2 regions of the Apilactobacillus intestinapis genome follow, and region 1 is predicted to be linked to the other one. Evidence: predicted binding sites of a transcription regulator. Region 1 holds the regulator's gene; the other holds the start of a gene.
The links. Region 1 encodes CtsR, which represses protease genes until heat stress. Its sites were predicted from a motif close to TTGGTCAAAAAAGGTCAAANA; they were not measured.

Region 1 (12,363 bases):
CATGAATTGTGACAATTGTGATGAACCAAAGAATTCCTTAATTGAAGCTACTACAGGACGAATGTTGATTAATTGTTGTGGAGTAACAGTAGTAGTGTCTTGAATTGACATACGTTCTCTTACTACACGTTCCATTCTTGCTAGACCAATTCTGAATTGGTTTTGTAGTAATTCACCAACAGAACGGATACGACGGTTACCTAAATGGTCAATATCATCAGGTTCACCAATTCCTTCTTGCAAGTTGAAGAAGTAGTTGATAGCAGAAATGATATCTGCTGGAGTGATGTGATGGTAATCCAATGAGATGTTGTCGTTTCCAATCATGTTAACAACATGATCTGGGTCTTTTTCTGATTGTACTTTGATGATTTGTACAGTCATTGGTTCTGGAACAACTGATTGTTCTGAAGGGTTGAAAGTGTATGCCTTGAAGTCTTCGCGGTCCAAGTATGGAGCTAATTCCTTCATGACATTCTTATCAATTACAGTACCCTTCTTAGCAATAATTTCACCAGTATCTGGATCAGCTAAAGTTTCAGCAAGGGTTAATCCTAGTAAACGAGTCTTTAGGCTTAACTTGTTGTTAGTCTTGTATCTACCAACAGGAGCCATGTCGTAACGTTTTGGATCGAAGAAACGAGTAGTCAATAGGCTACGAGATGAATCAGCAGTCTTAGGTTCACCCGGACGTAGACGTTCGTAAATGTCCTTTAATGCTTCTTCAACACGTGAATCTTCTGTGTCTTTGTGGACATCTTTTTCAAGAGTCAATGAAAGACTATCATTGCTACCCAAAATTTGAGTAATTTCGTCATCTGAACCGAAACCTAATGCACGAACTAGTTCAGTAATTGGTAGCTTTCTAGTTCTATCAATACGAACGTATGATAAGTTCTTTGCGTCAGTTTCGAATTCCATCCAGGCACCACGGTTAGGAATTACAGTAGTACCATAGCTGATACGTCCATTCTTGTCTTCTTCTTTGTGGAAGAATACACCAGGAGAACGAACTAATTGTGAAACAATTACACGTTCTGCCCCGTTAATAATGAAAGTACCTTGATCAGTCATCAATGGGAAATCGCCAAAGAATACATCTTGGGTCTTAATTTCACCAGTTTCATGATTGGTCAATTTCAATGTGATATGAAGTGGAGCTGAGTAGTTAGCCTCATGATCTCTTGCTTCATTAACAGTGTACTTAGGTTCTAATAATTGGTAATCAACGAATTCTAAGGATAGTTTTCCTTGGAAATCATCAATTGGCATAATGCTGTTAAACATTTCACGCAAACCTTCATCTAAGAACCACTTGTATGAATCGGTTTGAATTTCAATTAAATTAGGTAAATCAAGAACTTCCTTGATTTGAGAGTAACTTCTACGAATACGGTGTTTACCATATTTAACTAAATGTCCTGCCAAGTTCTTCACCCCTCCAAAAATTTCTACGTAAGTGAAATATTACAATTGTGTTACAAATGCATTTTTTTACCCTTTTTATCTAAAAATGAGCAAAAAAAAACCAAAATAAGCAATTCAAATTGAAGCTTATTTTTGGTTAATATAGGCGTGTCTGACGGACAATAGATCGCCGACACACATTTCACTTCGTAGTTATATATTTAGTATGATACTCTCGAAGGTATATAAAGTCAAGATTTAGACAATAAAAAAGAGGGATAATTCCCTCTTTTTTATTATGCCTTAACGGCTTCTTTTTTAGTGATTGTAATCTTGCCTTTAGATGCTCCGATTGAAACGTCATCCCCTGGTTTAATTTCACCAGAAAGAATTTCTTCAGAAACTTTATCTTCAACATCGTTTTGCAACGCACGACGGATTGGACGCGCACCGTATTCAGGATTGAAACCATTCTTAGCAATTAATTCGATTGCTGCTGGAGTCATCTTCACGTTGATGCCTAAGTCGTGAACTCGTTTCAATAAATCGTTAGCCATTAGCTTAACAATTTCTTGAACTTGTTTTTCGTTTAGTTCGTGGAAGATGATTGTTTCATCGATACGGTTTAAGAATTCTGGTCTGAAGAATCTCTTCATTTGTTCTTCGACCGTCTTTCTCATTAGCTTGTAGTTTTCATCGTCATGATCTAGTTCAGCACCAAAACCAACAGTCTTCTTATCACGTAGTGTTCTAGCACCTAGGTTAGAAGTCATGATTAGGACAGTATTTCTAAAGTCGACATGTCTACCTTTAGAATCTGTTAGGTATCCATCATCTAATACTTGTAGTAACAAGTTGAAGACATCTGGATGAGCCTTTTCTACTTCATCGAATAGGACAACTGAGTATGGATGTTGTCTTACCTTTTCGGTCAATTGGCCACCTTCATCGTATCCAACGTATCCTGGAGCTGAACCAACCATTCGAGAAGCTGATTCCTTTTGCATGTATTCTGACATATCAATTCTGATAATGTCATCCTTTGAACCAAACATTTCTTCAGCTAAGTCCTTAGCTAATTCAGTCTTACCAACACCGGTAGGACCTAAGAAGATGAATGAACCGATTGGTCTATTTGGATCCTTGATTCCACTTCTAGCACGTCTAATTGCACGTGATACGGCAGAAACGGCTTCGTTTTGACCAATAATCTTCTTGTGTAGGATTGATTCTAGGTTAACCAAACGCTTGCTGTCAGCCTTAGTCATCTTAGTTACTGGAACCCCAGTCCATTCTGAGACAACCTTAGCGACATCTTCACCGGTTTCTTCGATATCGAAGTTGTGGTCTTCTTGACGTTGCTTTTTGATATCAGCGGTTTCTTGACGCTTAGTCTTTAGTTCTTCTTGTAGTTCTTGTTCCTTTTGACGAAGTGAAACGGCATCTTCGAAGCGTTGTTCTTCGATGGCACTTTCCATTTGAGTACTGTATTCGTTAATCTTGTTTTCTAGTTCTTCTAATGGATTGTTTTCGTCTAGGTTGTTGATTCTAACCATTGCGGCTGCTTCATCCATCAAGTCGATTGCCTTATCAGGTAGGAAACGGTTGCTGATGTATCTGCTTGATAAATCAACGGCCTTTTCAATCGCATCATCGGTAATCTTTACTTGGTGGTGGCTTTCGTACTTAGGACGAATTCCCTTTAGGATTTCGACAGCTTCATCTCTAGTAGGTTCATCAACTGAAACAGTTGCGAATCTTCTAGCTAATGCACCATCTTTTTCGATGTACTTTTGGTATTCATCCAAAGTAGTAGCACCGATGGTTTGAAGATCTCCTCTTGCAAGCGCAGGCTTTAGGATGTTAGAAGCATCGATAGCTCCTTCAGCACCACCGGCACCCATTAGAGTGTGTAGTTCATCAATGAATAGGATTACATTACCAACTGACTTGATTTCACTGATAATCTTCATTAAACGTTTTTCAAACTCACCACGGTACTTAGTACCAGCGACTAGAGTTCCCATTTCAAGCATCATAATACGCTTATTTTGCATGTCTTCTGGAACTTGTCTGTGAGCAACCTTTAGTGCCAAGCCTTCAACAACAGCAGTCTTACCTACCCCTGCTTCCCCGATTAGCACTGGGTTGTTCTTAGTACGACGACTAAGGATTTGAATTACACGTTTGATAACATCGTCTCTACCAATAGTAGGATCAATTAGACCATCTTTGGCTGACTTAGTAAGGTCAGTAGCAAGTGAGTCTAATGTAGGAGTAGTTCCATTGTTTCGAGCTGCTCTAGTTCCTGGTAGTGGAATGTTCTTTGAGTTTGAACTTGAATCGCCTGGGAATCCCATCTTGCGTAATAGCACCTTCTTTACGTCGTTTACTTCGACCACGTTTAGTGCCACTAGAATTCTAGCAGCTAAAGTGTCTGGAGTATCTAAGATGGCAAGTAATAAGTGTTCTGTTCCTATCTTAATTGCACCGTATTTCTTCGCAATTTGGCCAGATAAGGTCAAGATTGCTTCAGCCTTAGGTGAGTATGGTAGGTATGTGTCCTTGTCTGAATCGGTTAAGTTACCGTATCCAACCAAGATTTCCATTTCGCCTTTAATATCATCTTCGTGTACATCGCATTGCTTTAAGGCTGACTTTGCGATGCCGTTATCTTCCATAGATAAAGCTAGTAATAAGTGTTCTGTCCCAATCCCTTGGTGGCCAAACACTTTGGCTTGTTCTTGTGCCAAAATCAATACGTTCTTTGCGCTTGGAGTAAAAATGTTATCCATATCGTGCCTCACTTTCTAGCTTTTGTATCTTAAATGATCAAGTATTGCGACCATTATATTCGCTCTAATCTCATTTTCAAGTAGTTTGTTGCCAACGGCTAGTGTCTGCTTGTTAATAGATGCTAACACTAAATCGGCTTCATTGTCAGTAATTAGATCATTTAACACCAAAGTGTTGATAATTGCTTTACCCTCACGTTGTGTTAAATCGTCGCCAATGGCATTAATCAGCGTATCTAAAATATCTATATTATCAAGCAGCTTCACCTTTTCAATGCGGATATATCCACCGCCACCACGTTTACTTTCGACTACGTATCCATTTTGAATGGTAAACCTAGTCTTAATAACGTAGTTAATTTGTGATGGAACCACATCAAAATGGCTGGCAATATCAGATCTACTTATTTCGACTCTCTCGTCTTCAGCAATCATTTCCTTTAAATACTTCTCAATAATATCCGAAATATTCTTACCCTGCATAATACCACCTCTTTCTTTGACTAATTCTGACTATAATTATACGGACTTATATTGAAAATGCAAAGATTTTTAACGAAAAACAAAAAAGAGAAAACAAATTAATGTTTTCTCTTTTGGTTATATTATCGGGAAGACAGGATTCGAACCTGCGACCCCCTGGTCCCAAACCAGGTGCTCTACCAAGCTGAGCTACTTCCCGAAAATAAAAAAATGCACCCAGTAGGAGTCGAACCTACAACCTTCTGATTCGTAGTCAGACACTCTATCCAGTTGCGCTATGGGTGCATAATAGTATTAAATTATTGAAATGCCGAGGACCGGGATCGAACCGGTACGGTTATCACTAACCGCAGGATTTTAAGTCCTGTGCGTCTGCCAATTCCGCCACCCCGGCAGAACTATGCAAAAGCGGAAGACGGGATTCGAACCCGCGACCCCCACCATGGCAAGGTGATGTTCTACCACTGAACTACTTCCGCATAATGCCGACTAGATGATTCGAACACCCGACCTCTTCATTACTAGTGAAGCGCTCTAGCCAACTGAGCTAAGTCGGCAGCAATTATGCAAATTGCAAATGCGGGCGAAGGGATTCGAACCCCCACTTCCATAAGGAAACTAGAACCTAAATCTAGCGCGTCTGCCAGTTCCGCCACGCCCGCATGATTATATTAAAATGTATATGGCATAGAGCCAATGAGCCGTGGCAGGTTCGAACTGCCGACCCTCTGATTAAAAGTCAGATGCTCTACCGGCTGAGCTAACGGCTCATATGGAGGATACAGGGCTCGAACCTGTGACCTCCTGCTTGTAAGGCAGATGCTCTCCCAACTGAGCTAATCCTCCATGAGGTCTTCCAAGTTATCTCTTAACAAGACAACTATTTAATAATATCATTTCTTTCAAGTGATGTCAACAAGAAATTTTACTTAATTGTTGATATGACTTGCTTCTGAGCCGTTCTCTTTAACTCAACAAAAGATATTATATCTAAATTTCTGCTATCTGTCTACCCTTTTTTTCAAAAAAATAAAAAAGCGACAATCTTTCGATTATCGCTTTAGTTATAACTATTCAATTAGTCTTCTTTTTCGATCTTAGTCTTACCACCCATGTATGGTTGTAGTACTTCTGGAATGTTGATTGATCCATCTTCATTTTGGAAGTTTTCTAAGATAGCAGCTACAGTTCTACCAACAGCTAAGCCAGAACCGTTTAGAGTGTGAACATATTGTAGTTTACCATTTTCATCCCTGTATTGGATGTGTGCACGACGTGCTTGAAAATCAGTGGTGTTTGAACAACTTGAGATTTCACGGTAACGACCTTGAGCTGGCATCCATACTTCGATGTCATGAGTCATTGCAGCAGTGAAACTCATGTCACTAGTAGTTAATGTGATTACATGGTAAGGAATACCTAGCATCTTCAATAGATCTTCTGCATGTGCAGTAATGCTTTCTAGTGCATCCCATGATTGTTCAGGTTTAGTGAATTGAACCATTTCTACCTTATTGAATTGGTGTAGACGAATTAGACCTCTTGTGTCTCTTCCGGCACTACCAGCTTCTGATCTAAATGCTGGTGATAGTGCAGTGAACTTAACTGGTAGTTTGTCTGCATCCATTACTTCATCTCTGTAGTAGTTTACCAATGGAACTTCGGCAGTAGGAATCATTGTTAAATCACTGTCAGCAATTTCGAAACCGGCCTTTGTTTCCTTAAACTTAGGGAATTGACCAGTACCAAACATTGATGCTGAGTTTACCATGTATGGTGGTAATACTTCTTTATAACCAGCCTTAGCATTTTGGTCTAAGTAGAAGTTGTAAATAGCACGTTCTAGCTGTGCACCTGCACCCATGTAGTAAACAAAACGACTACCGGCAACCTTAGCACTTGCTTCGAAGTCTAAGATGCCTAACTTTTCACCTAAGTCCCAGTGATGTTTTGGTTCGAAGTCAAACTTACGTGGTTCACCGTATTTTCTTAGTTCAACGGCACCTTCTTCAGTCAAACTAACTGGAACGTCATCTGCTGGAATGTTTGGTAAGTGCGCCGCTAAGTCTTGTTGATCTTGTTCAACTTTTTCAAGTTGTTCATCTAATTCCTTAACTTCCTTACCTACTTGTTGCATTTCAGCGATGGCGTCAGCAGCGTCTTCCTTGTTACGCTTTGCTTCAGCAATTTTCTTTGATACTTCGTTCTTCTTAGCTTTTAATCCTTCACTTTTTACGATTAGTTCACGACGCTTTTCATCGTAACCTAATAGTTCATCGATTGTTTCAGCTTTGATATTTCTAGTAGCTAACTTTTCCTTTACCCAGTCAGCGTTTTGACGAATCATTTTCATATCTAACATAGTAAATACCTCCAATTTTGCAAATAAAAAAGAAGACCTCCATCCATTGGGACGAAGGTCTTCTTTTCGCGGTACCACCCAAGTTCTTAGCACATGCTAAACACTCGTTTGGAGATAACGGTCACCTGCCGTGTAGCATTACCTACCCGCTTTTGCGTATGCCGGAATTTCGACTTGCAATTCACACCAACCATTGCATCTCTTTGTTGTCTACTTAAAAACATACCTTGCGTTTATTTGTTGACTCAATAGTATTATAAAAAAATGTGATTGGCAACTATTTTAAGTTCAATTCAGCAATTTTTTCATCAATTTGTTTTAGAACTGCTGCTAAATCTTCTTCGTTTTCGATAAAGTCAAACTTATCACCGTCGATTTGCATCTTAGGAGATAAATTGTAGTTGTCATACCAGTCGTTGTAACGACTATTTAAGTCTTGGTAATAGTTGTATAGTTCTGGATCTTTATCCACTTGTTCGTAACTTCTACCACGTTTTTTGATTCGTTTTAACATGGTATCGAATGAAATGTTGATGTGGATTAATAAATCAGGATTCTTTTGGTTCAATGAACCAGGAATTTCTTCCATCATATTTTCCAACAATGAATCGTAGATATCAGCTTCAGTTGAAGTGGCACGTTTCATATCAGCATTCAATCTAAATAGTAATGAATCTTCGTAGATAGAACGGTCCATAACACTTAACTTTTCGTTGTGGGCCTTTTCAATATTGTTTAGACGTGTATTTAAGAAGTAAATTTGTAATAAGAATGCATACTTCTTAGGATCCTTGTAAAACAATGGAAGAATTTCGTTATCGTCCACTGATTCGTAATACCCAGTTGAATCAAGATGAGCAGATAGGATCTTAGTTAAAGAGGTTTTTCCGGCTCCAATGGTTCCAGCAAGTACTATCATAATAATCTCCTTAATTTCGTTTTCTAATATACTATTTTAATACATTCAAGTCGTTTTGAATATGAAGAAATTGATGGCAAACAAAAAAGATGCCGTTAAAACGGCATCTTCATTATATTATTTTTCTTCATCTCTTAAATCAGAAGGAGATACATCAACCTTATCTAGAGGAATTAGATGTGTCTTGTGCTTAATCTTGTAACCAATGTATAGAATTAATACAAGTGGTACTGAGATGTAAGTAATTCCGATTTGTTCCCAATCCCAGTTAGCAAATGAGTTTACGTTTTGACCACAAATAACTAGGATACATAGAATTAAAGTAATGATTGGTCCAATTGGGAACCAAGTAGCATGGTACTTCAATTCATCTAGTGAATGACCTTGCTTGATGAAGGCTCTTCTGAAACGGTAATGTGATAGTGCAATTCCGACCCAAGCAATAAAACCAGTAAGACCAGAAGCGGCAACTAACCATAGATAAATTTGTGGACCTTCGATACTTGTAATGAAAGTAAGTAATGCAATCACAGTAGTAACTGTTAAGGCACCAACTGGAATACCGCGACGGTTAGTCTTACCCATAGCCTTAGGAGCGAATCCTTGGTGAGCCATTGAGTAAAGCATTCTAGTTGAAGCATACATTCCTGAGTTAGCTGATGAAATGACTGAAGTTAAGATAACAGCGTTCATAATAGAAGCAGCGGCTGCTAAACCAGCACGCTTGAATACGATTGTAAATGGACTAATTGCAACATCGGTAGCACTTGAACCTAATAGATCAGGACTAGTGTAAGGAATGATTGCACCAATTACGAAGATTGCTAGGATGTAGAATAAGATAATTCTCCAGAAAACATCCTTGATCGCACGTGGAACGGCTTCTCTTGGGTTATCTGATTCACCAGCAGTAATACCAACTAATTCAGTTCCTTGGAATGAGAAACCAGCGACTACGAATACCGCTAAAATCATTGGAATACCACCAACGAATGGCGCTTGCTTGTAAGTGAAGTTAGATAAACCAATGTAGTGGCCACCCATGATACCAAAAATGGTTAAAACACCAACAGCTAAGAAGATAAAGATTGTAATAACCTTAATCAATGACATCCAGAATTCTGTTTCACCGAATGACTTAACTGATAATGCGTTCACACAAAGGATTAGTGCTAATGTAATCGCACTGAAAATCCAACCTGGCATGTGTGGTAACCAGAACTTCATTACTAAAGCTGCAGTTGAGATATCAACGGCAACGGTAATGGCCCAGTTGAACCAGTAGTTCCAACCCATGGCAAATCCAAGCGCTGGGTCAACGTACTTACCTGCGTAAGCCGCGAATGAACCTGAGATAGGTGTGTTGGTTGCCATTTCACCTAAACTAGTCATTAAAAAGTAAACCATTAGTCCCATTAATAAGTAAGCAACTAATGCTCCACCAGGTCCCGCTTGGCTAATAACTGAACCAGAGGCAACGAATAGACCGGTACCGATTGAACCACCTAAGGCAATCATAGAAACGTGTCTAGTCTTTAAACCTCTCTTTACATGATTATTTGAGTTTTCACTCATGATGTATTTCACCCTCTATAAGTATTTCTAAGAGGTGCCGATAATAACTAAAAAAGTCTCTTCCTGTAAACACAAGAAGAGACCATAATAATTTCTTTTAATTATTGATCACAAAGCACTCCGTGGAATCAACCACGACAGTCTCTAGCCTATTAAGCTAGAACCCAACAAACTCGATTCATAAGGAATCGGTCGTTTCGGCAGACATCCCCTTTCACCATCAATCGTTGTCGCCCTATCGACTCATGATGGCTACTTTTGTCAGCTGCGCCTCTTCTTAGATTTCTACAACATTATATATTAATGTCTTTACGATTACAATACTATTTTACTTTCATTTCAAAAACGAGGTTGTCTTCGTATTCATCCACCTGTGTAAAACCTAAACTGTGTAAAACTTTTTGCGAAGGTAAATTACGGGCTTCAACCGTTGCTTCGACCACCTTTACGGGTGCTTTTAGACAATTTAAAACCTCACCCAATGCATAGGTCATGTATCCACGCTGTTGATAACTTGTGTTAATAAAGTAACCTAATTCGATATTTTCGTAATCTGGTTCGAAGTTATCCCCAATTTCAGGAAAAATATTAATAATCCCGATTAGTTTTCCACCGTTGATAAGTCGAATTGCATACGTTTTATTGGTATCATTTTCGGATTCGAACAGCATATGCGCCTTTCTTTCATCGTTAACTGGCTCAAAGCCGGTCTTTTGGGCTAGTTGTTCATCGCGCATCATTTCATAATAGTCGGCAAAATCATCTGTGCGTAACTCAGTGACTGCCACTTCTTTTTCAGGTGAATTATTCTTTTTATCCACAATCATTATCTCCTTGCGTTAAAATATATGTAAAACATATTTGAGAGGTGCTTACATGAGAATCATCAGAGAATCGATTCGTCAAAACTCAAACGCTTTTCTTCAAGGATATCTTAAATCAGCAGATGTGCAAACTAATCAATACAAATATCCTGCCGTAATCGTCGTTCCCGGTGGATCTTATACTCACATTTCACTCCACCAAGCAGAAAGCTTTGCACTCAATTTCAGTGCCAACGGTTACCAAAGTTTCTATCTAAGATACACATTCGAACAAGAAGCAATGCCACTAATGCCCAATCCAATAGAGGAATTGGCCAACAGCATCAAGTACATTCGAGAACACGCCAACGAATTCAATATCGATGAAAATAGAATCGTGATTGCCGGATTCTCGATTGGTGGTCATATCTGTAGTCTCTACAATGACTTTTACCACACCGATTGGATGCAAAAACTAGCCGATGTGGATAACGCAAATATTTTAAAACCAAATGCGGTTATACTAAGCTACCCTGTGACTAACTTGACCTGTGGTTTTCCCAAGGACAAGGAAAGTATCCTCAACTGGGTATCAGATGAACAACAAGTAAAGGCTGACGAACACGTTTCAGCTAAAAACATGCCAACATTTATCTGGCACACCGCCGACGATCCATTCGTCCCTGTGGAAAATGCCCTTAAGTATTCCATCAAGTTAAACGAATACAATGTGGATAATGAATTACACATCTTCCACCACGGTCCTCACGGAATGGGCCTCGCCAATAACATTACATCCTGGAACGAAGATTCCAATAATGCCCGTGTCGCCGAATGGTTTGACCTTGCCATTACCTGGTTAAATGAAATCTGGGCAAAATAAAAGAACTGATGAAATTCATCAGTTCTTTTTTATTATAGGTATGAATGTAAAACTGGACGCCAGTGTTGTTTTAATCTTGGCGCATATCTTACATATAACATTTCAGATACTTGTACCCAAGTGTAACCGATAACTACGGCACCAACAGTGTCAGTTGGGAAGTGGGCATTTAGATAAATTCTAGATACCATTACCAATAGGACAAATAAAAATGTTAGTACATATAGTAGTCTTCTGATTAAGTTACTTTGGATATGTGGAAGAATGACAATCCATACAACCGCAATCACGATGAAGATACCTAATACGTGTCCACTTGGGAAACTAAATCCGGTATCAGACGCGCTGTGGAATACTGGACGATCACGTCTAACAATGTTTTTAACGATGAATCCAATTACGTCAGCACCAGCTAAAGTAAAGATTCCCCATAAAGCTTGAAGCTTAAACTTGAATCCCCACATAAAGAATGCCAAAACGAAAATCCAGATGATATCCATCTTGGGACTAGCTAAAGTGGTAGCCATATGCATGATTGTATCCTTGAATCCGCCAGTAGTTTTTTGGATTTGACCGATAAAGATTGAGTCAAGAAATCTTAGGTAGCCTGAGTCAATCATTACCGATGCAGTAATAAATAATGATAAAACTAACCCAACGAAAAGCCTAATACCGCGGGTGTAATCCTTATCGATGATCATAATGCATCGATCCTCCTAATCACTTTTTAATGCCATTATACCACAGCTAACACCATTCTTAAGGGTATTTTCTAATTTTGGAACTTGGAATAGGTGCAAAGAAACTAATAATTGTTATAATATTAAGTAATTTATAATTTTAGGAGGAGCTACAAATGATTGAAACAGTCATTCTAATGATTGTCATCGGTGTCCTAGCGGGTATCGGTGGCGCTGTCCTAGGATTGGGTGGTGGAATTATCGTCACCCCCGTCCTAACACTCTTCTTCCATTTAGATATTAAATACGCTATCGGGGCCAGTATCGTTGTGGTTATCGCCACTAGTTCTGGATCTACAATCGCTTATCTAAAAGATGAAGTATTAAACTTACGTGTTGCAATGTTTTTAGAAATTGCCACTACTATTGGTGCATTATCTGGGGCCTTACTTACAG
Region 2 (12,363 bases), on a different contig from region 1:
ATGGTCACAAGATGATTCCAAACGTCGCTAAGATGTTACCGCCAAGAAGTCGTCGTAGAACCATCAAGCTATTAGGCAAGATGAGTGACACTATTTCTCACTACATTGGTGGTCAAATGATTGAATGTTTATTCGTTGGTGTATTTACATCAATCGGATACGTTTTAATCGGCCAAAAGTATGCACTGCTACTAGGGGTGTTTGCCGGAATCTGTAATATCATTCCATACGTTGGTCCATATATTGGGATTATGCCATCAGTATTCGTCGCACTTTCTACCAGTGTAGGTGAATTAGTGTGGGTGGTAATTGTAGTAATCATTGTTCAACAACTAGACGGTAACTTGGTTTATCCAAATGTAATCGGAAAGTCTTTGAATATTCATCCACTAACCATTATAATTATCTTAATGGCTGCCGGAAATATTGCTGGTTTAATGGGAATGATTCTAGCAATTCCACTATATGCGGTTGTGAAAGTGGTCGTACAATATCTATACAGTATTTGGATGATTGAGCAATCACACAAGTGAGTTAGCAAAAACAAAGAGAGACAAAGCAGGAGATAATATGACAAAAGTAATTACTTATGGAACATTTGACCTACTACACAAGGGTCATGTTCGTTTATTAAAACGTGCCAAGGAATTAGGGGACGACTTAACAGTTTGTGTTTCTACCGACGAATTTAACGCTGAAAAGGGTAAGAAGGCTTACACTTCATACGAAGACAGAAAGTATGTTTTAGAAGCTATTCGTTACGTTGATCACGTGATTCCAGAAAACAACTGGGACCAAAAGATTAAAGACGTTGTTGATAACAACATCGACATCTTCGTTATGGGAGATGATTGGGAAGGTAAGTTCGACTTCCTAAAGGACTACTGTAAAGTCGTTTACCTACCAAGAACTGAAGGTATTTCAACTTCTAAGATCAAGAAAGACTTAGGTCTTACTGACGAAGAAGATTGGAAGAAATAAAAAGGACATCCTCGATTTAATCGGGGATGTTTTTTAATTCACATATGGAAGATTGTTTTAATATGTTACAATTGTATTTATATATTATAAAACGGAAGGATTCGAATAATGGGTAATAAAAAAATAGAGCAAAGCGTTGATAAACGTCGTACTTTTGCCATCATCTCTCACCCGGATGCTGGTAAGACTACAATTACTGAACAATTACTATTGTTTGGTGGAATTGTGCGTGAGGCCGGTACCGTTAAGGCTAAGAAGTCAGGTAACTTTGCAAAGTCTGACTGGATGGAAATTGAAAAGAAACGTGGAATTTCTGTTACTAGTTCAGTGATGCAATTTGATTACGCTGGTAAGCGTATCAACATCTTGGATACCCCAGGACACCAAGATTTCTCAGAAGATACTTACCGTACTTTGATGGCCGTTGACTCTGCAGTCATGGTTATTGATGCTGCCAAAGGGATTGAACCACAAACTAAGAAATTATTCCAAATTTGTAAGATGCGTGGAATTCCAATCTTTACTTTCATGAACAAACTTGACCGTGATAGTCGAGACCCAATGGAATTAATCAGCCAACTAGAAGATGTCTTGGGAATCGAAGGATACCCAATGAACTGGCCAATCGGTTCAGGGAAAATTCTAAGAGGACTATACGATCGATACAACAAACGTGTCGAACTATACCGTCCAGAAGATGAAAATAATCCATACTTACCATTGGATGAAGACGGTAACTTGTTAGAAGACAACAAGTTAGCTGAAGACAGTGTTTACCAAGATGCTAAAGAAAGCATGGACCTAATCACTGAAGCGGGTAATCCATTCGACGAAGAAAAAATTAAGAATGGTGAACAAACTCCAGTATTCTTTGGTTCAGCCTTGGTTAACTTTGGGGTAAAGACTTTCTTAGATGCATATCTAAACTTTGCACCAAAACCAGGTGAACACGAAACTGAAAACGATGTTGAAGTAAAACCTGAAAATGAACAATTTACTGGTTTCATCTTTAAAATTCAAGCTAACATGAACCCTAAGCATAGAGATCGTATCGCATTCGTGCGTGTATGTTCTGGAATGTTTGAACGTGGTATGGACGTTACTTTGGAAAGAAACCAAAAGAAGCTACGTCTATCTAACGTGACTGAGTTCATGGCTAACACTCGTGAAAACGTTGAAAATGCCGTTGCCGGTGACATCATTGGTTTGTACGATACTGGTAACTTCCAAATTGGTGATACCATTTACTCTGATAAACGTGATGTTAAGTTTACCAAGCTACCTCAATTTACTCCTGAACTATTCATGAAAGTTTCTGCTAAGAATGTTATGAAACAAAAATCATTCCACAAGGGAATCCAACAACTAGTTCAAGAAGGTGCGGTTCAACTTTACACATCTTACACTACTGGTGACTACATCCTAGGTGCCGTGGGTCAACTTCAATTCGAAGTTTTCCAATTCAGAATGCAAAATGAATACAACTCTGAAGTTGTAATGGAACCAATGGGTAACAAGACTGCACGCTGGATTAACCCAGACCAATTAGACGAAAAGATGTCTTCATCTAGAAACATCTTGGTAAAAGATGGTCATGGCGATCCATTGTTCTTATTCGAAAATTCATTTGCTGAACGTTGGTTCAAGGAAAAGTATCCAGATGTAGAACTTACTTCAAAACTATAAAACGAAAAGAGCTTAGATATTATCTAAGCTCTTTTTTTACGTCATCGGAAACGATATAGTGAAGATTATTAATTTCGACCCATTGGAGATCGTTTTGATCAACAATCTCTTGGGTAACGATGAATGAATTACCATTGTGCAAGAATCCGATACAGCTACCATAAGGGAAGTTGTAAACGGCCACACTCTGATGATTATTGTTTTCAATCGTTGCTGGGTAGTGGACCTTTTTAATCTTCCATGAGTTCGTGTTGGTCAGTTCCTTAGCGAATGGATATTGCATTCTAAAGAAGTTTCTATCGACGATCCATTGGTTTGGTCCGATGTTTAACCACAGAGCGTCGTCAGTGGTGACTTGATAAAATACCTTCCAAATACTTTTCTTTGGTAACAAGACGTGTAGAACATCACCGTTAGTGTCGTTGTACACTCTGGTGTATTCTCTTAAACGAATGTAGAAAGTGTCCTTTTGGACGCTGTGCCAATCGTTTCGACGGTAGTAGATGATTAAATGCTTCATGTAGTCATCAAAGATACCGTTTGAATCACCTGAATAGTTGATTAGTTTAAAACCAGATAGTTCTGGGATGTTAATTTGAAATTCATTGTTATATTTACCGATTGCCATTTGAGGAAGACGAATCATTGAATATGTATCATAGTTAATGAAGAAAATATTAACTGGTTTTCCATTCAATCGATTATATTGAAGGGTGACTTCGTTATCTTCTTTTTGCATGTAGGTTGAAATACCTTCGATTTTGAATAGAACATAGTGATCAAAATCGGGGATGATGAAACTGACTGGATCACCGACGAATCCGTGAATTACATTGAACTCGTGAAGATAGTGACCGTCTTCATCTACATAGTATATGGTCATCTTTGCCCTTGGTTTAGGAGAAGAGGAAGAGGTTTCTTCAATATCATCGGTGGGTGCTTCTACAGGTTCATCAACGGGTTGCGTTGTGAAATCTGTGAAGTCATTTTCTTGTGGTTCATTTGGTTTACGTTTGGGTTTAAACAAACGAATGATGTCATGAATAAAATGAAACATACCTTTTCCTCCTCTCTAATAACCATATTAACATATGATAGTACAAAAAAAGTTAAAAAAACAGCTAAGAATAAGTCTTAGCTGTTTTTATATCTATTCAATTATTTTGCGTTAACGAATACCTTGTTTTCGTCGTTGACCTCAACGCTCAAATGTTTGCTGCTTGGGTTGTTTAGATAGTAGTCAGCGACCTTATCTTCAACTTCTTCTTGGATTACACGGCGAAGTGGACGGGCACCCATTTCTGGGTTGTAACCTTTTTCGACCAGTTTATCCTTGGCAGCATCTGAAACATCGATGGTGATACCACGGTTTTTTAGCATCTTGTTAACGTTTTCTAGCATCAAGCTGACAATCTTCTTCAAGTCATCCTTGCTTAGTTGGTTAAATTCGACGATATCATCGAATCTGTTTAGGAATTCTGGTTTAAAGTAATCACCCAACTTATTCAATACTGAATGAGTCTTGTTGTTAGCTTCGGCACCAAAACCAACACTGGCAGTTGAAGCACCGGTACCGGCGTTACTTGTCATGATGATGACAGTATCCTTGAATGATACGGTTCTTCCCTTAGAGTCGGTCAAACGACCATCGTCCAGAATTTGTAGGAAGGCGTGGAGAACGTCTGGGTGAGCCTTTTCAATTTCATCGAAAAGAATTAGACTGTATGGATTTCTTCTTACTTTTTCGGTTAATTGACCGGCTTCATCGTAACCAACATATCCAGGAGGTGAACCGATTAGTTTAGAAATGGAATGTGGTTCACGGTATTCGGACATGTCGAATCTAATCATTGCTTCCTTGGAACCAAATAGTTGCTTAGCTAATTGCTTTGCAAGTTCAGTCTTACCAATTCCGGTAGTTCCTACAAATAGGAATGATCCGATTGGACGACCGGTTCCGTTGAAACCAATTCGGTTACGCTTGATAGCACGAGCAACTTTTTCGATTGCTTGGTTTTGTCCAATTACGCTACCAGCTAGCTTCTTGTCTAAGTCCTTTAGATTATCCTGTTCTTGTTCTTGCAATTGACCAACAGGAATCTTGGTGATGGATTCGATAATTCCTTCAATATCTTTCGTAGATACAGTAGGGTAGGTATTATCTGATTCATCGAAGTCCTTCAACTTGTAGTTTAATTCTTCAATCTTATCACGATAGAAGGCGGCTTTTTCGTAGTCTTCCTTTTGTAGGGCATCCTTCTTTTCACTTTCGCACTTGCTTAGTTCTTCCTTTAAATCATCAGGAGACTTAACGTCTGATTTGATATTAAGCTTAGAACCGGCTTCATCGATTAAATCGATGGCCTTATCTGGCAAGAAGCGGTCTTGGATGTAACGGTTTGATAGGTAAACCGCAGCTTTGATGGCATCATCACTGTATTTAACGTGGTGATACTTTTCATAACGCCCCTTGATACCGTTTAAGATATGAAGCGCTTGTTTCAATGAAGGTTCATCAACTTGGACGGTTTGGAAACGACGAGCAAGCGCAGAATCCTTTTCGATACCACGGTATTCGTTTAGGGTAGTAGCACCAATTAGTTGGAAACTACCACGAGCTAAGGCAGGTTTTAAAACGTTTCCTGCATCCATGGCACCGTCGGCATTACCGGCACCCATAATTTCATGAATTTCATCAATAAATAAGATGATGTTCTTGTTTGATTGAACTTCCTTGATTAGTTCTTGCATTCTTTGTTCGAATTGACCACGCATGGATGTTCCTTGAACAATGGATACAACATCTAATCTGATAACACGTTTGTTCTTTAACTTATCTGGAACTTCGTGATGAGCAATCTTTAGTGCTAGTCCTTCGACGACAGCAGTCTTACCAACACCGGCTTCACCAATTAAAACAGGGTTGTTCTTGGTTCTTCTGTTTAGGATTTCAATCACACGATCGATTTCCTTATCACGACCGATAACAGGATCAATCTTGTTCTTTCTTGCTAAGTCGGTTAAATCATATCCATATTTTTCTAACACAGAGTTGGAATTGTTATTATTGTTATTTTTTTGCTGATTATTCTCAGGACGGCGGATAGAATTTTGATTGCTTTGATTCATCGCGTTAAATAAGTCATCTAAGCTACTGAAACCAAATGGATCATTCATCATATCAACACCTCCGTTATTACGATATTGCTCGGATTGTTGACTCAACTTTTGGTAACAGTCCTGACAGATATCAATATGTCTCTTTTCGCCATTGAAATTGACGAGTAAATGAATGGTTGCCTCATTTATATGGCAGTTTTCACATTTCATACGACTGCTCCTTTCTGAAAACAACTAAATGGTTAAAGGCTATTTTGACCTTTACTGACCATTTGTAAAATTATTATAACTCATCGTACATTTAGTGCAAGCAATTTGATTAGATTAAAATAATTCCTATTTTTTTCATATTTTTTAATTATGATATGTTTTAATTAGTGGCAATCGTATATAATATATATTGAAAGAGGGAATATAATTATCGCAGATAAGAATTATACTGAATTATTAAATGACCTAAAAGACAACAAAATCAAAGAATTGGTAGTCAAACCCGACGAGTTCACTGAGTTTCAAGTTGCATACATGAACTTTGATACCAGAAAGCGCGTGATAGGGAAGGCCGATCAGAACGGTGTAATTACGTATACTTACCTATCTGATAGTGGTACCAATAGTTAAAAATGTTGAGTTTTATCACATTAATTGATATTCTAAAATTAGTATAAGAATAAAAGGAGATTTTCAAAATGGAAAAACGTCAATTTAAAGTTGTTTCTGAAACTGGAATCCATGCTCGTCCTGCAACACTTTTAGTTCAAACTGCTACTAAATTCAAATCAGAATTAAAACTAGAATACCTTGGCAACACTGTTGACTTAAAGTCAATCATGGGTGTTATGTCATTAGGTGTTGGTCAAAACGCCGAAGTAACTGTTATTGCTGATGGTCCTGACGAAAAAGACGCAATTGAAGCAATTGCAAAGTCATTCAAAGATGAAGGATTAACTGATTAATTACAAGTTATATATGGTACGTCTATTAAAATAATGAGTCAGAAATATTTTATGTTTGGTTGTCATAATAGTTCATTGTCATTATTGAACGAATATGGAAACAACTACTTCGATAGAATTGTTCTGGCTCGTTTTTTTTATTAAAATAGGGAATTATGGCATTCACATGAGTTTGCAATGCAAACAGCAAAACAATATAATTACAAATAATTAATAATAAAAGAAAAGGAGGTGCTACTATGAATATTGGAATTTTTACGGATACTTATTTTCCACAGGTTAGTGGGGTTGCCACATCCATTAAGACATTAAAAGATCAATTGGAAAAAGATGGGCATCAGGTGTATATCTTTACTACAACTGATCCTCACGTTGATAAGGCCACATACGAAAAGAATATTTTTAGATTTTCCAGTATCCCCTTTATTTCTTTTACTGACCGCAGAATCGCGGTAAGGGGAATGATCCAAGCTTATCAAATTGCTAAGAAACTTAACTTGGATATTATTCATACACAGACTGAGTTCTCAATGGGAATTATCGGTAAGTTCGTGGCGAAGTTCTTAAGAATCCCATGCGTACATACTTATCACACCATGTATGAAGACTACTTGCATTACGTAGCCAAGGGTAAGCTATTAAGACCGGTACATGTTAAAGATGCAACCTTAGCGTTTTGTCACAACATGTCAGGGGTAGTGGCGCCAAGTAAAAAAGTATTAGACACGTTAGTTAGATACGGGGTAAAGAGTCCGATTAGGATTATCCCAACCGGAATTAATATCAATAAATTTGCGACTCAATCTGATTTTGATTTACGTAAATATTTAGGGGTAGATAAGGACGCTCCTGTGTTATTATCAGTGAGTCGTTTGGCTTACGAAAAGAACATCAAAGAATTAATTAATTGCATGCCAACAATCTTGGCTGACAAACCATTAACCCAATTAGTGATTGTGGGGGATGGACCAGCCGGAGAAGACTTGAGAAAACAAGTCGATGACATGAAGCTAAATGCCAACGTTAAATTCGTTGGTGAAATTAATAACGATGAGGTATATAAATATTACCGAGATGCCGACTTGTTTGTATCGACATCTAATTCTGAATCACAAGGTTTAACTTATATTGAAGCAATGGCTGCCGGAGTTAAGGTAGTGGTTGCATCAAGTCCATATACTGAGGACCTATTAAGTGATAAGGCACTAGGGATGACCTTCTCAAATAAAGATGGCTATGTTTCAAGCGTATTGGAATACTTGAATCAAACTAAAGCTAAACCAGATCAATCAAAGGAAGAACTTAGACAAACTAAGTTACATGAAATATCATCTGAAAACTTTGCCAATCGAATTGTGGCCTTTTATAAGAGTGCCCAATTAGATTTCAACAAAGAATTTAGCGATGATAATGGGATAAGCGACTAGGAGGATTTATGATAAAAATAGATATGTTTTCAACTGCCGACAAGGTAAAGGGACAAGGAGTTGGTAGTGCCTATCTAGAGTTAATTAAATTAATGGAAAAGCGTTTTTCAGAGGAGTTTGACATTGAAATCAATGATCCGAAGAAATCTGATATTACTCACTACCATACAATTAATCTAAGATATTACTTCTCTACATTCCAAAAGAAACGTGGAAGAAGAATTGGGTATGTGCACTTCCTACCAGAAACATTGGAAGGAAGCTTGAGTTTGCCCAAACCAATCAAATGGATTTTTTATAAATATGTAATTGCGTTTTACAAACGAATGGAACATATTGTAGTAGTTAATCCAACTTTTATACCTAAGTTGGAAGCATATGGGATTAATCGTGATAAAATTACTTACATTCCAAACTTCGTTAGCAAGAAGGAATTCTATCCTTTCACCGAAGACGAAAAGTTGGCTGCTAGAAAGGAACTTGGTATCGATAAAGACAAGTTCGTCGTAGTGGGAACTGGTCAGGTGCAAACTAGAAAGGGAATTCTTGATTTTGCCAAACTAGCCGAAGAAAACCCAAATGTCGAATTTATTTGGGCAGGTGGTTTTTCATTTGGTAAAATTACTGATGGATACAAGAACTTAAAACTCTTGGTAGACAATCCACCCGCAAACCTTAATTTCCCAGGAATCGTGGATCGTGATAAATTAGTTCAATACTACAACGTTGCTGATTTATTCTTACTACCATCATTTAACGAATTGTTCCCAATGTCAGTACTGGAATCATTCTCTTGTGGAACTCCAGTAATGCTTAGAAGTTTAGATTTATATAAAGAAATCATCAGTGGGTACTATGAACCATTTACTACTTTTGAAGAAATGAATGATAGTTTACATCGCTTAATTGATAATCGAGATGAACTAAAGGAATTGTCTGATAAAGCACTAGCTGCATCTGATTACTATTCAGAAGATCATCTAGCTTCAATTTGGCATAAATTCTATAAAGGTCAGATAAAAGAGGGATAGTAATGTTGAAGAGAAATGTAATAACGTTCTTTATGATGTTTCTAATCGGGATACTGATTTTTTGGTATTTCATCAGAGATATCAATATGGATGTATTGATTGCAGATTTTTTTACTATTAATTGGTGGTGGATTGCCGTTGCCTTCCTATGCATGTTGCTATACTTAGGATTAGAGGCGGTGGTTACTAAGACAATCGTGGATACCCAAGTTGATCACTTTACTTGGTGGGATGCGATTAGAGTTCCATTGGTAGAACAACTATTCAACGGAATCACACCATTCTCATCAGGTGGACAACCAGGACAACTATATGTAATGGTTCAAACGGGCGTGGATGCTGGTAAGGCCAGTTCAACGCTCTTGATGAAGTTTGTTGTCTTTCAAACCATGATAGTAATTAATTTCATTTTGAGTCTTATTGTCGGTTTTCAATACGTGGAAGAAAAGCTACACTATCTAGCTTTGCTGGTATTGTTTGGCTTCTTCGTTCACCTATTTGTCATTGTCGCCTTGTTATTAATCATGTATTGGTATACATTTACTAAGAAACTGGTTGATAATTTGGTAAAACCACTTAAAATCTTTATGAAGGATGAAAAGTATCTTTCATTTAAAGAGATGTTAGACAACAAAATCGATACATTCCATATGGAAAGCATCAGAATCGCTAAACAATGGAAGCTAATGTTAAAGATTATTGTTATTACTTTCTTCCAACTAGCTTTCTACTACCTAATTCCATACTTCATCATCTTGGCATTAGGATTTGATCAAGTTAACATCATCATGATTGTTAGCTTACACGTATTAATCTTTATGATAATCTCACTATTCCCAATTCCAGGAGGAGCTGGGGGAGCAGAGTACAGTTTTGAAACTTTGTTCAAGAGTTTTATCACCAATAACACAAAGTTAATTCTCGCGTTAATTGCTTGGCGCTTGATAACTTATTACTTAGGAATGATTTTAGGGGCGGTAGCATTCTTTATTCGTCCCAATAAGATTGATAAGTAAATTTACTAACACTTTATATTTTTTATTTTGGAGGCATAGAAATGTCTAGTCATATTAAGAACACCAGAAAGTTCTTTAATACAAAATTTGGCTTTTTTGTATTAATTGTGGCCTTATTCTGGTTGAAAACATATATTTCATACCGTATTGATTTTACCTTAGGTGCAAAGGGTGGCATTCAACAATTCCTATTGGCTGTTAACCCACTACCAGCTGCATTACTAATCTTTGGTATTGCTTTGTACTTTAGAGGTAAGCTAGCTTACTGGCTAATGATTATTATTGATTTAATCGAATCAATTTGGATTTTTGCCAATGTTTTATACTACCGTGAATTCTCTGACTTCCTATCATTTGGAATCATCAAGGGTTCTGGTACTGTTCAAAACAACCTTGGTAAGAGTTTAGCTGAAATCTTACATCCATTAGATTTCTTCGTATTTATCGATATCATTGTATTGATCTTATTACTACTATTCAGAGTAATTAAGGTGGACCATGCTCCATTTAAGAAGAGAAACGCCTTTGCAATCACCATCTTATCTTTAGTATTGATGTTTGCTGAATTTGGTGTATCTAATGCAGATAGATCAGGTCTATTAACAAGAACTTTTGATAACAACTACATTGTTAAGTACCTTGGTTTAAATGAATATGCAGCATTTAATGCATATCAAACCCACAAGGAAAGTCAAACTAGAGCTGAAGCTAAACCATCTGATTTAAATAGTGTCCTTACATATCTAAAGCATAACCGTAGTAAGTCTAATATCGAATACTACGGTAAGGCTAAGGGTAAGAATGTCTTTATCATTCATTTGGAAAGTTTCCAACAATTCTTAATTGATTACAAAGTTGATGGTAAGGAAGTAACTCCAAACCTAAACAAGTTCTACCATAACCAAAACACATTATCATTTGATAACTTCTACCACCAAGTAGCACAAGGTAAGACCTCTGATGCTGAAATGATGCTAGAAAACTCACTATTCGGTCTACCTGAAGGATCAGCAATGGTTACTTATGGTACTCAAAACACATACCAAGCTGCACCAGCTATCTTAGCTCAAAAGGGTTACAGTACTGCTGCATTCCATGGGGATGTGCCTAGTTTCTGGAATAGAGATAATGCATACAAGTCATGGGGATACCAATACTTCTTTGATTCAAACTACTACACTGAAAAACCATCATACAGTGTCGGTTACGGTTTGAAGGATAAGATCTTCTTTAAAGATGCTGCACAATACATCCAACAATTACCACAACCATTCTATGCAAAACTAATTACACTAACTAACCACTATCCATATGAATTGGATAAACAAAACGTATCATTCCCAGCAACTAAGACTGGTGACAATACTGTTGATCCATACGTACAAACTGCTCACTACTTAGACCAAGCTTTTGGTGAATTCATGAATTACCTAACTAAGACAGGTCTAATGAAGAACAGTATGATTGTGCTATACGGTGATCACTATGGTATTTCAAACAACCATAGACCAGCTATCGCTCAATTACTACACAAGAAGTCTATTAACAGCTTCGACTTAGCACAATTCCAAAAGGTTCCATTCATGATTCACATGGACGGACTAAAGGGTGGAATTGACCACACTTACGGTGGAGAAATTGACGTATTACCAACACTATTACATCTATTGGGTGTAAGGGACGATAATACTATCCAATTTGGTAACGACTTGTTATCTAAGAAGAGAAACCAAGTTGTTGCATTCAGAAACGGAGACTTTGTATCTCCTGAATACACAGTAGTAGGTGGAAGTGTATACCTAACTAAGACTGGTAAACAAATTACACCAAACAAGAAACAAGCTGCTGAAATCAAGAAGATGCAAAACCACGTTACTACAGAACTATCTCTATCAGATAAGGTAGTACTAGGTGACTTACTACGTTTCTACAATCCTAAGGGCTTCAAGAAGGTAGATAAGAAGTCATACAGCTACAAGTATGCTGATGGAATGAAGCTTCTTAAGGAAATGGATAAAAAGAAGAAGACTGATCTATTGAATAAGTTGAAGAAGAAAGATACTTTGAACTTATACAAGACAGACGCACCTGAATTAAAATAGTTTCAAAACAAAAGGACGACTTTAAAAGTCGTCCTTTTTATTTT

Region 2: the regulator CtsR is predicted to act here: its motif matches at 6,039-6,059, upstream of ACOMA7_RS06560 (ATP-dependent Clp protease ATP-binding subunit).

Annotation. Positions count from the first base shown of each region.
Region 1 covers NZ_JBMHFD010000004.1:45,674-58,036, reverse strand. The annotation lists gene rpoB (DNA-directed RNA polymerase subunit beta) at 1-1,437, opposite strand, end outside; gene ACOMA7_RS04045 (ATP-dependent Clp protease ATP-binding subunit) at 1,704-4,202, opposite strand; gene ACOMA7_RS04040 (CtsR family transcriptional regulator) at 4,218-4,685, opposite strand; tRNA gene ACOMA7_RS04035 (tRNA-Pro) at 4,811-4,884, opposite strand; tRNA gene ACOMA7_RS04030 (tRNA-Arg) at 4,897-4,970, opposite strand; tRNA gene ACOMA7_RS04025 (tRNA-Leu) at 4,994-5,079, opposite strand; tRNA gene ACOMA7_RS04020 (tRNA-Gly) at 5,093-5,164, opposite strand; tRNA gene ACOMA7_RS04015 (tRNA-Thr) at 5,169-5,242, opposite strand; tRNA gene ACOMA7_RS04010 (tRNA-Leu) at 5,264-5,347, opposite strand; tRNA gene ACOMA7_RS04005 (tRNA-Lys) at 5,383-5,455, opposite strand; tRNA gene ACOMA7_RS04000 (tRNA-Val) at 5,459-5,531, opposite strand; gene serS (serine--tRNA ligase) at 5,764-7,047, opposite strand; gene ACOMA7_RS03990 (deoxynucleoside kinase) at 7,325-7,966, opposite strand; gene ACOMA7_RS03985 (amino acid permease) at 8,084-9,541, opposite strand; lysine riboswitch at 9,647-9,825, opposite strand; gene ACOMA7_RS03980 (GNAT family N-acetyltransferase) at 9,865-10,362, opposite strand; gene ACOMA7_RS03975 (lp_1002 family arylesterase) at 10,418-11,227, shown strand; gene ACOMA7_RS03970 (phosphatase PAP2 family protein) at 11,260-11,928, opposite strand; gene ACOMA7_RS03965 (sulfite exporter TauE/SafE family protein) at 12,084-12,363, shown strand, end outside.
Region 2 covers NZ_JBMHFD010000012.1:400-12,762, reverse strand. The annotation lists gene ACOMA7_RS06580 (AI-2E family transporter) at 1-533, shown strand, start outside; gene tagD (glycerol-3-phosphate cytidylyltransferase) at 571-981, shown strand; gene ACOMA7_RS06570 (peptide chain release factor 3) at 1,090-2,667, shown strand; gene ACOMA7_RS06565 (MucBP domain-containing protein) at 2,687-3,724, opposite strand; gene ACOMA7_RS06560 (ATP-dependent Clp protease ATP-binding subunit) at 3,826-5,997, opposite strand; gene ACOMA7_RS06555 (phosphocarrier protein HPr) at 6,477-6,743, shown strand; gene ACOMA7_RS06550 (glycosyltransferase family 4 protein) at 6,983-8,170, shown strand; gene ACOMA7_RS06545 (glycosyltransferase family 4 protein) at 8,179-9,201, shown strand; gene ACOMA7_RS06540 (lysylphosphatidylglycerol synthase transmembrane domain-containing protein) at 9,204-10,217, shown strand; gene ACOMA7_RS06535 (LTA synthase family protein) at 10,259-12,319, shown strand.